Simiduia agarivorans SA1 = DSM 21679: one gene and its partner. The protein of the gene in region 1 interacts with the protein of each later gene in a pairwise test. Links are inferred from orthologs where the notes say so. Each region holds a gene or a part of one and is shown on either strand. Other genes may lie near its edges.

What was found.
Region 2: the proteins of rpe (region 1) and eno interact in binary tests that used the Escherichia coli proteins (3 or more experiments, as listed by UniProt). The link is inferred for Simiduia agarivorans SA1 = DSM 21679 from one-to-one orthologs.

What each region holds. Positions count from the first base shown.
Region 1 is NC_018868.3:3,357,222-3,362,459, forward strand. The notes cover bases 999-3,978. They hold rpe (ribulose-phosphate 3-epimerase), read right to left. Parts: upstream 2,836-3,978; coding sequence 2,161-2,835; downstream 999-2,160. Other genes in these bases: M5M_RS15175 (cation:dicarboxylate symporter family transporter), read left to right, coding at 999-1,013; M5M_RS15180 (phosphoglycolate phosphatase), read right to left, coding at 1,490-2,164; M5M_RS15190 (DUF3530 family protein), read left to right, coding at 2,935-3,978. In the rest of the region: more of M5M_RS15175, read left to right, coding at 1-998; more of M5M_RS15190, read left to right, coding at 3,979-4,002; M5M_RS15195 (hypothetical protein), read right to left, coding at 4,058-4,795; N-acetylmuramate alpha-1-phosphate uridylyltransferase MurU, read right to left, coding at 4,834-5,238. UniProt on the Escherichia coli protein: Catalyzes the reversible epimerization of D-ribulose 5-phosphate to D-xylulose 5-phosphate.
Region 2 is NC_018868.3:1,095,751-1,098,579, reverse strand. It holds eno (phosphopyruvate hydratase), read left to right. Parts: upstream 1-683; coding sequence 684-1,976; downstream 1,977-2,829. Other genes in the region: ispD (2-C-methyl-D-erythritol 4-phosphate cytidylyltransferase), read left to right, coding at 2,347-2,829; ftsB (cell division protein FtsB), read left to right, coding at 2,057-2,350; kdsA (3-deoxy-8-phosphooctulonate synthase), read left to right, coding at 1-592. UniProt on the Escherichia coli protein: Catalyzes the reversible conversion of 2-phosphoglycerate (2-PG) into phosphoenolpyruvate (PEP). It is essential for the degradation of carbohydrates via glycolysis.

The DNA of each region.
Region 1 (5,238 bases):
CAAAAAAGTGGCGTTGGCAGCCAAAGGCCATGCTGCGGTTTGCGTTGATCGTGTTGACGGTGGTTTTGGCCATGTCTTACTCGCTGCGGTTTTTGTACAAGGCCGTGGGTCACGATTACACCGCCTATAACGAATTCATTGAGCGGCCCTTGTTGTTACCCGCGGCGCGTTCCGTCAATCGATTGGAATTGCCAGCGCACCTGCCGGTGGAGCCGGCCGGTAATACCCTGGAGCGCATCGCCGCGCGCAAGCTGCTGCGGTTTGGTTATTACCGCGATTGGTTACCCTACGCATTCCACAACCAACAAGGTGAGTTGGTCGGACTGGATGTGGAGTTGGCGCACCAGTTGGCACGCGATCTGGGTGTGGCGGTGGAGTTCGTGCGGGTTTACCGAAAAGATGTGGCGCGGCTGTTGGATAGCGGCTATCTGGATATGGCGGCGGGTGTGGCACTGACGCCGGCGGCCATCAGCCAGTTCACGCTGGGCGAAAGCCATATCAGCGAAACCCTGGCGTTGTTGGTGCACAAAGACAAGCGCGCCGAGCTGCGCGATTGGTCGGCCATTGAGGGCAGTAAAAAATGGCACTTGGGCGTGCCCAATGCGTATTACCTGGCCAGTTCGCTGCGCGCCACGCTGCCGAACTGGCAGGTGGAAGAAATCGCCTCGCCGCGCGAATTTGTCAAAGGCAACCGGCCGGAACTGGATGCCATTGTGTTCGGCGCTGCCGGTGCTTCGGCCTGGACCTTGTTGTACCCGGAATACGGCGTGGTGGTGCCCCAACCGGCGCTGCCGCCCGTGCCCATGGCCATGCCACTGGCCAGCAACGATCTTGCCTTCGTGCTCTACACCCGGCAGTGGCTCAGCATCAAGCGCACCAATGGCACGCTGCAAAAGCTGACGGATTATTGGATACGCGGTTTGCCGCTGCACAAACAGGCGGAGCGGCGCTGGAATCTTTGGGACGATGTCATTAATGCGCCGGAGGAAGTAGATTCTGCTACCGGCCATTAAGATCATTTGAAGTACGGATATCTTTAACGGTTAAAGTCTGCGCTCATAGCAATATTGCATCCGCGAAAACAGTGGATGTGGTGACTTTTGTGCCCATGGGCCTGTAAGGCGACAGCTTCACCGCTTAGCAAAACGTCCTGTTTTGATGCGCTCTCACCCCATCCCTGGGGTTTGCGAAGCTGTCGCCTTACAGTCCTTTCCACCAATGTGCCTTTTGCCGCGAAATTCAAATGATAGATAAAACGATCGCTTACTATTGGAAAAAGGGTCAAAGAATCTAATCTGTCTGAATCAACTTCTGAACTTGGTTTGGCGGTTCGTCTGGGGCATTTGCAAGCCACAGGGATGTGGCGCTAGCGAATCGATACAGGGGATGTATCGTTGAGCGGCAAATGTCCCAGACGAACCGCCACCCAGCGTGCGGACTAACGCTTTTCTGTCGAAGCGAATACGGCTAAGAGGGTTGAATTATTCCCCTAGGGCAACAACTCAACCAACCCATCAACCAATAAATCCGGATTCAATCCCGCCACCGGGTTGCCATTGTCGTAACCAAACGTCACCGCCGCCACTTTCACGCCAGCGGCGCGGGCAGCGCCGATATCGGCGGAGGAGTCGCCAACCATCAGGCTGGCGTCAGCACCAATACCGGCGTCCCGCATGACCTCCAGCAGCATGTGCGGCGCGGGTTTTTTCTCGGGTACGCATTCGCCCCCCAGTACCCAATCAAAGCGTGCGTTGATGCCCAGATGTTCGAGCAATGGGCGGGCAAACTGGATCGGTTTATTGGTGGTGAGCGCCAGCCGGCAACCGGCGTTTTGCAGCGCGGCCAGTAATTCGGACGCGCCCGGGTAGAGCCGGGTCTGACGGGTGCAGCACAGGGTGTAGGCCGCGCGCCAAAGTGTCATGGCCGTGGTCTGGTTGTCGGCGTCGAGTCCGGCGTCTTTCAGCGCGCGTGCGACCAGGGTGGCGGCACCATTGCCTACCCAGCCGCGCACCTTGGCTTCGCCCGCCGCGCTCACACCCAGTGAGGTGAGCATGGTGTCGGTGGCAGTGGCAATATCCGGCACCGAGTCCACCAGGGTGCCGTCCAGGTCAAACATCACCAGTTGCGGCAGTTCGCCAGCAAACAAGCCGCGCAGTGCACTCACCCGCGCACACCTGCAAGCGCGTCGCGCATTTTGTTGATTGCACTGGCGTAGCTGTCGGCGCCGAAAATGGCTGATCCGGCTACAAAGGTATCGGCACCGGCGCGGGCGATGTCGGCGATATTGGCCGGGGTCACACCGCCGTCAATTTCGAGCCGGGTGTTCAGCCCTTTCTGATCGATCAGTGCACGGGCTTCACGCAATTTGTCGAGTGTATAGGGAATGAATTTCTGGCCGCCAAAGCCCGGGTTAACGCTCATCAGTAACAACATGTCGAGCTTGTGCAATACCGGCTCGATCAGGCTGACCGGCGTGGCCGGGTTCAGTACCAGACCGGGTTTGCAGCCCTTGTCGGCAATCAGTTGCAGTGAGCGGTCCACGTGTTTTGACGCTTCCGGGTGAAAGGTAATGTAGGTGGCGCCGGCATCGGCAAACTGCACGATCAGATCGTCTACCGGTTCAACCATCAGGTGCACGTCGATGGGGGCAGTGATGCCATATTTGCGCAGCGCCTTGCACACCATCGGGCCGAAGGTCAGGTTGGGCACATAGTGATTGTCCATCACGTCAAAATGCACCACGTCGGCGCCATCGGCCAAGACCTTGGTCACGTCCTCGCCCAGTCGGGCCAGGTCGGCAGAAAGAATGGAAGGGGCGATCAGGAAATCCTGCATGGTGTCGGTCCGGTCAGTGGGTTCAGGCCGCTATTTTACGCATTCGACGCGGCGCCGTAACCCGCTGCGACTACACTTTGGGGAGAACAGGGGGATCTAGTGATCAGATTGAGTGTTGTTTTGTGGCTCTTTGCGGCCTCGGTATCGGCGCAGGCGCCTGTGTCCGACCCGGCCACTGAAGCTGCGGCGGAAACTGAACCGGCCGTTGAACCTGCGGCGCCTGCACCTGAACCTGCGCCCTACCGTAATCGCGAGCATCGGGATATGAGCCTGCTGGCGCAGAGCCTGCCGGATGATCAGGTATTGTGGGTCAATGGTCAGGAAGGCGAGGTGTTGGCGCTCTATATTCCGGCCATTTCGGCAGAACCTGTGGGCGCGGTGTTGCTGGTGCAGGATCAGGATCTGCACAGCCAATGGCCGCAACGGCTGGATGGTTTGCGCCGCTACCTGCCCGAATTTGGGTGGTCCACGCTGCTGGTCAGCCTGCCCCTTCCCGACCCTCTGCCAATCCCCGCCCGTCCTGCCGAGCCGGTTGCGCCGGTAACTGGTGGCGATTCAACAGAAGCAGAATCCGGCGACGCGCAAGATGCCGGCGCGGACGAAGCGCGTCCGGAAACGGAAGAAGTGTTTGATGACAGCGCAGGCGACGTGGCCGATGTGGCGGATATGCAGCAGGAGCCGGCGGCGCCCGAGCCGCCCCCGGAACCGGTGATTCCCGCTGCGCGCCTGGCCGATGAGCGGTTGGCGCAAGCGGTGGACGCTCTGCACGACCGGGGCCAGTTCAATATTGTGTTGTTGGCCGAAGGTGCGGGCGCGGTGCGTGCGGCCCGGTTGGCCGAGGCAATGAAATACGATGGCTTCCGTGCTTTGGTGCTACTGGATGCGCGCAACCGGTTAGCTGGCGAGACTGGCGATGTGTTGGCAATGATGCGCGAGAGCAATGTGCCGGTGCTGGATGTCTGGGCCAACGCGCACCAGGCGGACCCGATTGAAAGCCAGGCCCGCAATCACAGCGCGCGCCGCGCCGGATTGGAAATCTATCAGCCGTTAACGCTGCCAGCCTACGAGCCGGGCCAGCAGCGCTTGTACAAACGCGTGCGTGGTTTTATGGAAAAACACGCACGCGGGGTGAAGGTGGATAATGCAGAGGTGGTGCGATCGCCATGAAACACCGATCCGCAGCTACCTCTGGTGTCCGGGGTTTATCGATTGGCAGCATGTGTTATTGGGTTACTGATGTACCCGCATCTATCTCACTTTGCCAATCCACATCGGGCAGTTCATCCAGTGCCATGACAGCTGGATTACCATCGATAATGCCGTAGTTTTTACGATTGGCCCAAATGACCTGGCCGCTGGTGGTCGCAACGAGGGCAATGTCGAGCGTTGCCCCTTCGCTTTTTTGCATCAGATTGATGGGCAGTCCCGTACCGGCTGAGAGTGCAGTCGTGAATATTTTTGAATCTGTGGATCGTTTGGTGCCTCTGTAATGCATCAACAATACAGCGTCGGCGCCAGTTTTGTGATAAATCTCTTGGGTCACTGGACCCAAACTGGCTTGAAAAGACCGCGTGTTTTTTCTCTGTTTGGTATCGGCAGAGTAGATGTCTCGCTTGACGTCGTTCCAGGCGGCTTTGCAGCGCGCCACCGATTGGGCGAAGAGGGGGTCGCGCGCCGCTTCTTGTTGTAAATCGAACTCAATAACGATGAGCCCTTCTTGCTCAAGGCGGTTCTTTGCCAGCTGATAGATCTGTTTTTGAATCCGTGTTTCAGCGTCGGACAGTGGTTTACTTTCACCACTTAATTCGTATCTGTTGATCTCCATGTCGGCGGGTAGAATTACAATGCTTGCGATGCTTTGGGCCAGGTGTGCCGCGTCGGCATGCTGGCGCACTGTGTTGTGGTTGGCGCAGGCGTTTAATAAGCCAAGAATAATCAGAAGCAGGCTGACTTTCCTCATTGTTTATTGTCCATGTGATGTCTTTGGCAGGGCGCGTTTTAATGGTTGGCGCCGGTGTGGAGTGTTTGACAGCGCGCCAGTCGCTCCGGCGTGCCCACGTCACTCCACATCCCGGGCCAGTGCTGTCCGGTTAGCCGCTGGTGTTGCATTGCCCAGAACAGCGCATCGCGCAGTGGGAAGCGCTCGCGCCGGTCTGGAAATCGCTCAACCAGCTGGGGTTTCAACAGGCTGATGCCGGAATAGGTCAGGCGAGGTTGATGGCTGCGATCGAGCAGCGTGTGCTGCAGATGAAAGTCGCCGGCCGGGTGATGTGCCGGGTTGTTCACCAGCCAGAGGTGTGCCAGCGCATCACTTTGCGTGAATGCCGTCAGGGCCTGTGTGAGTTGGGCGAATGGCAGGTCGGTGAATACATCGGCGGATATGGCCGCGAAGGCTTTGTCCTG
Region 2 (2,829 bases), 2.3 Mb from region 1 along the record:
CTTCAAGGTGCCGGTGATTACCGATGTGCATGAAATTCACCAGTGCCAGCCGGTGGCCGAAGTGGCAGATATCATTCAGTTGCCGGCGTTTCTGGCCCGCCAGACCGATCTGGTGGCGGCCATGGCAGCCACGGGTGCCGTGATCAATATCAAAAAGCCCCAGTTTCTGAGCCCGTCGCAAATGGGCAATATCGTGGATAAATTCCGCGAGTGTGGCAACGAACAGTTGATCCTGTGCGACCGCGGCACCTGTTTTGGTTACGATAATCTGGTGGTGGACATGCTCGGATTCCGCGTGATGAAAGACGTGTCCGACAATCTGCCGGTCATTTTTGATGTGACCCATGCGTTGCAGCAACGCGATCCTTCTGGCAAGGCCTCGGGTGGTCGTCGCCAGCAAGTTGCAGAATTGGCCCGCGCTGGAATGGCGCTGGGTCTTGCAGGACTGTTTTTAGAAGCCCATCCCAATCCCGATCAGGCCAAATGCGATGGCCCGAGTGCACTGCCGCTGGATAAGCTGGAGCCATTCCTGGCCCAGGTGAAAGCGGTGGATGATCTGGTTAAGGGATTCGCCCCCTTACACATTGATTAAAAGCCCACAGAGGTTTTGGTTGTGCTGAAGTAGGCGACGTGAGCGCAACCCGGAAAATTTTACCTACGGAACTTAGTTGGAGTTTACACAGATGACAAAGATTGTTGACGTTCGCGCTTTTGAAGTGCTGGACAGCCGCGGCAACCCGACCGTGAATGCCGATGTAATTCTGGAAGGCGGCATTGTGGGTACTGCGTGTGCACCCAGTGGCGCGTCTACTGGCTCGCGCGAAGCGCTGGAGCTGCGCGATGGCGACAAGAGTCGTTACCTGGGCAAGGGTGTGCTGAAGGCTGTTGCCAACATCAATAACACCATTCGTCCCCTGTTGGTGGGCAAAGAAGTGGAAAACCAGCGCGAGCTGGATGACGCCATGATCAAAGCCGACGGCACTGACAATAAATCAGTATTGGGCGCCAATGCCATTCTGGCCGTGTCACTGGCTGCCGCCAAAGCTGCGGCCCAGGCCAAAGGCGTTCCATTGTATGCGCACATTGCCGATGTGAATGGCACGCCGGGCAAATACACCATGCCCGTGCCGATGATGAACATTCTGAATGGCGGTGAGCACGCCGACAACAATGTGGATATTCAGGAATTTATGGTTCAGCCGGTGAAAGCTACTTCGTTTGCCGAAGCCTTGCGCCAGGGTGCTGAAGTGTTCCATGCGCTGAAAAAAGTCCTGTCCGAGCGCGGCTTAAATACCGCTGTGGGTGATGAAGGTGGCTTTGCCCCCAATCTGCCATCCAACGAAGCGGCGCTGCAGGTGATTGCCGAAGCCGTTGAAAAGGCCGGTTATAAGCTGGGTGAAGACATGACCCTGGCGCTGGATTGTGCGTCCTCTGAATTCTATAAAGATGGCAAATACGATCTGGCGGGTGAAGGTAAGGTGTTCACAGCACCCGAGTTCGCAGACTACCTCACCGGTCTTGCCAACAAGTACCCGATTCTGTCGATCGAAGACGGTATGGACGAAAGCGATTGGGACGGTTGGGCAGATCTGACCAACAAAGCGGGTGAAAAAGTCCAATTGGTCGGTGATGACCTGTTTGTGACCAACACCAAAATCCTGCGCGAAGGTATCGAAAAGAAAATCGCTAACTCCATTCTGATTAAATTCAATCAGATCGGTTCGCTGTCTGAAACACTGGACGCCATTAAAATGGCTCAGGATGCAGGCTACACGGCGGTTATTTCTCACCGTTCCGGCGAAACCGAAGATACCACCATTGCCGACCTGGCGGTGGCAACTGCAGCGGGCCAGATTAAAACCGGCTCTCTGTGTCGCTCTGACCGCGTGGCCAAATACAACCGTTTGCTGCGCATTGAGGCTGAACTGGGTAACACCGTTGCTCCTTACCGTGGGCGTGCGGAATTCAAAGCCTAGTTACAGGCGATGAATCAGAACGGGCAGCTTGCTGCCCGTTTTTCGTTTAAGCTAGACAAAATACCAACCGCGAACCCGCTATGAAATGGATGTTACCGCTACTGCTGATGTTGCTGGCAGGCTTACAGTACCGGCTGTGGGTCGGCGAAGGCAGCTATGCGCACATCAACCGGCTGGAGCAGGAGATTGAACGTCAGCAGATTGAAAATGACAAATTGCGTGAACGCAATCGGGTGCTGGCAGTCGAGGTGGAAGAACTGAAAACCGGGTTGGATAGTGTCGAGGAACGAGCGCGTCAGGAAATGGGCATGATCAAAGACGGAGAAACCTTCTACATGATGGTGGAACCCAAAAACCGGCCAGCCAAACCGTGAATACACCAAAAATCTGGGTGTTGGTTCCCGCTGCGGGCACGGGCTCGCGCATGCAATCCGAAACCCCGAAACAATATCTGTCACTCAATGGTCAGCCAGTGCTCGAGCATACGCTCAATGTGTTGTTGCAAACGCCACAACTGGCCGGTGTGATAGTGGCGCTGGGCCCGGAAGATGAACGATTCGGCAGCCTGGCTGTGGCACGGGACCCCCGGGTGCAACCGATTGTCGGTGGTCGTGAGCGCGCGGATTCCGTGCTGGCCGGCCTGCGTTACCTGGCCAAACGCGCGGCGTCCCACGATTGGGTGTTGGTGCACGATGCGGCGAGACCTTGCCTGACCGTTTCCCTGTTGCACAGCTTTTGCGAAAAAGTGGCTTCGGAAACCGAGGGCGGCATTCTCGCCGTGCCGGTTGCCGATACCTTGAAATGGGTTGAGCAATCCACCATCGGTCGTACGGTCGATCGATCACATTTATGG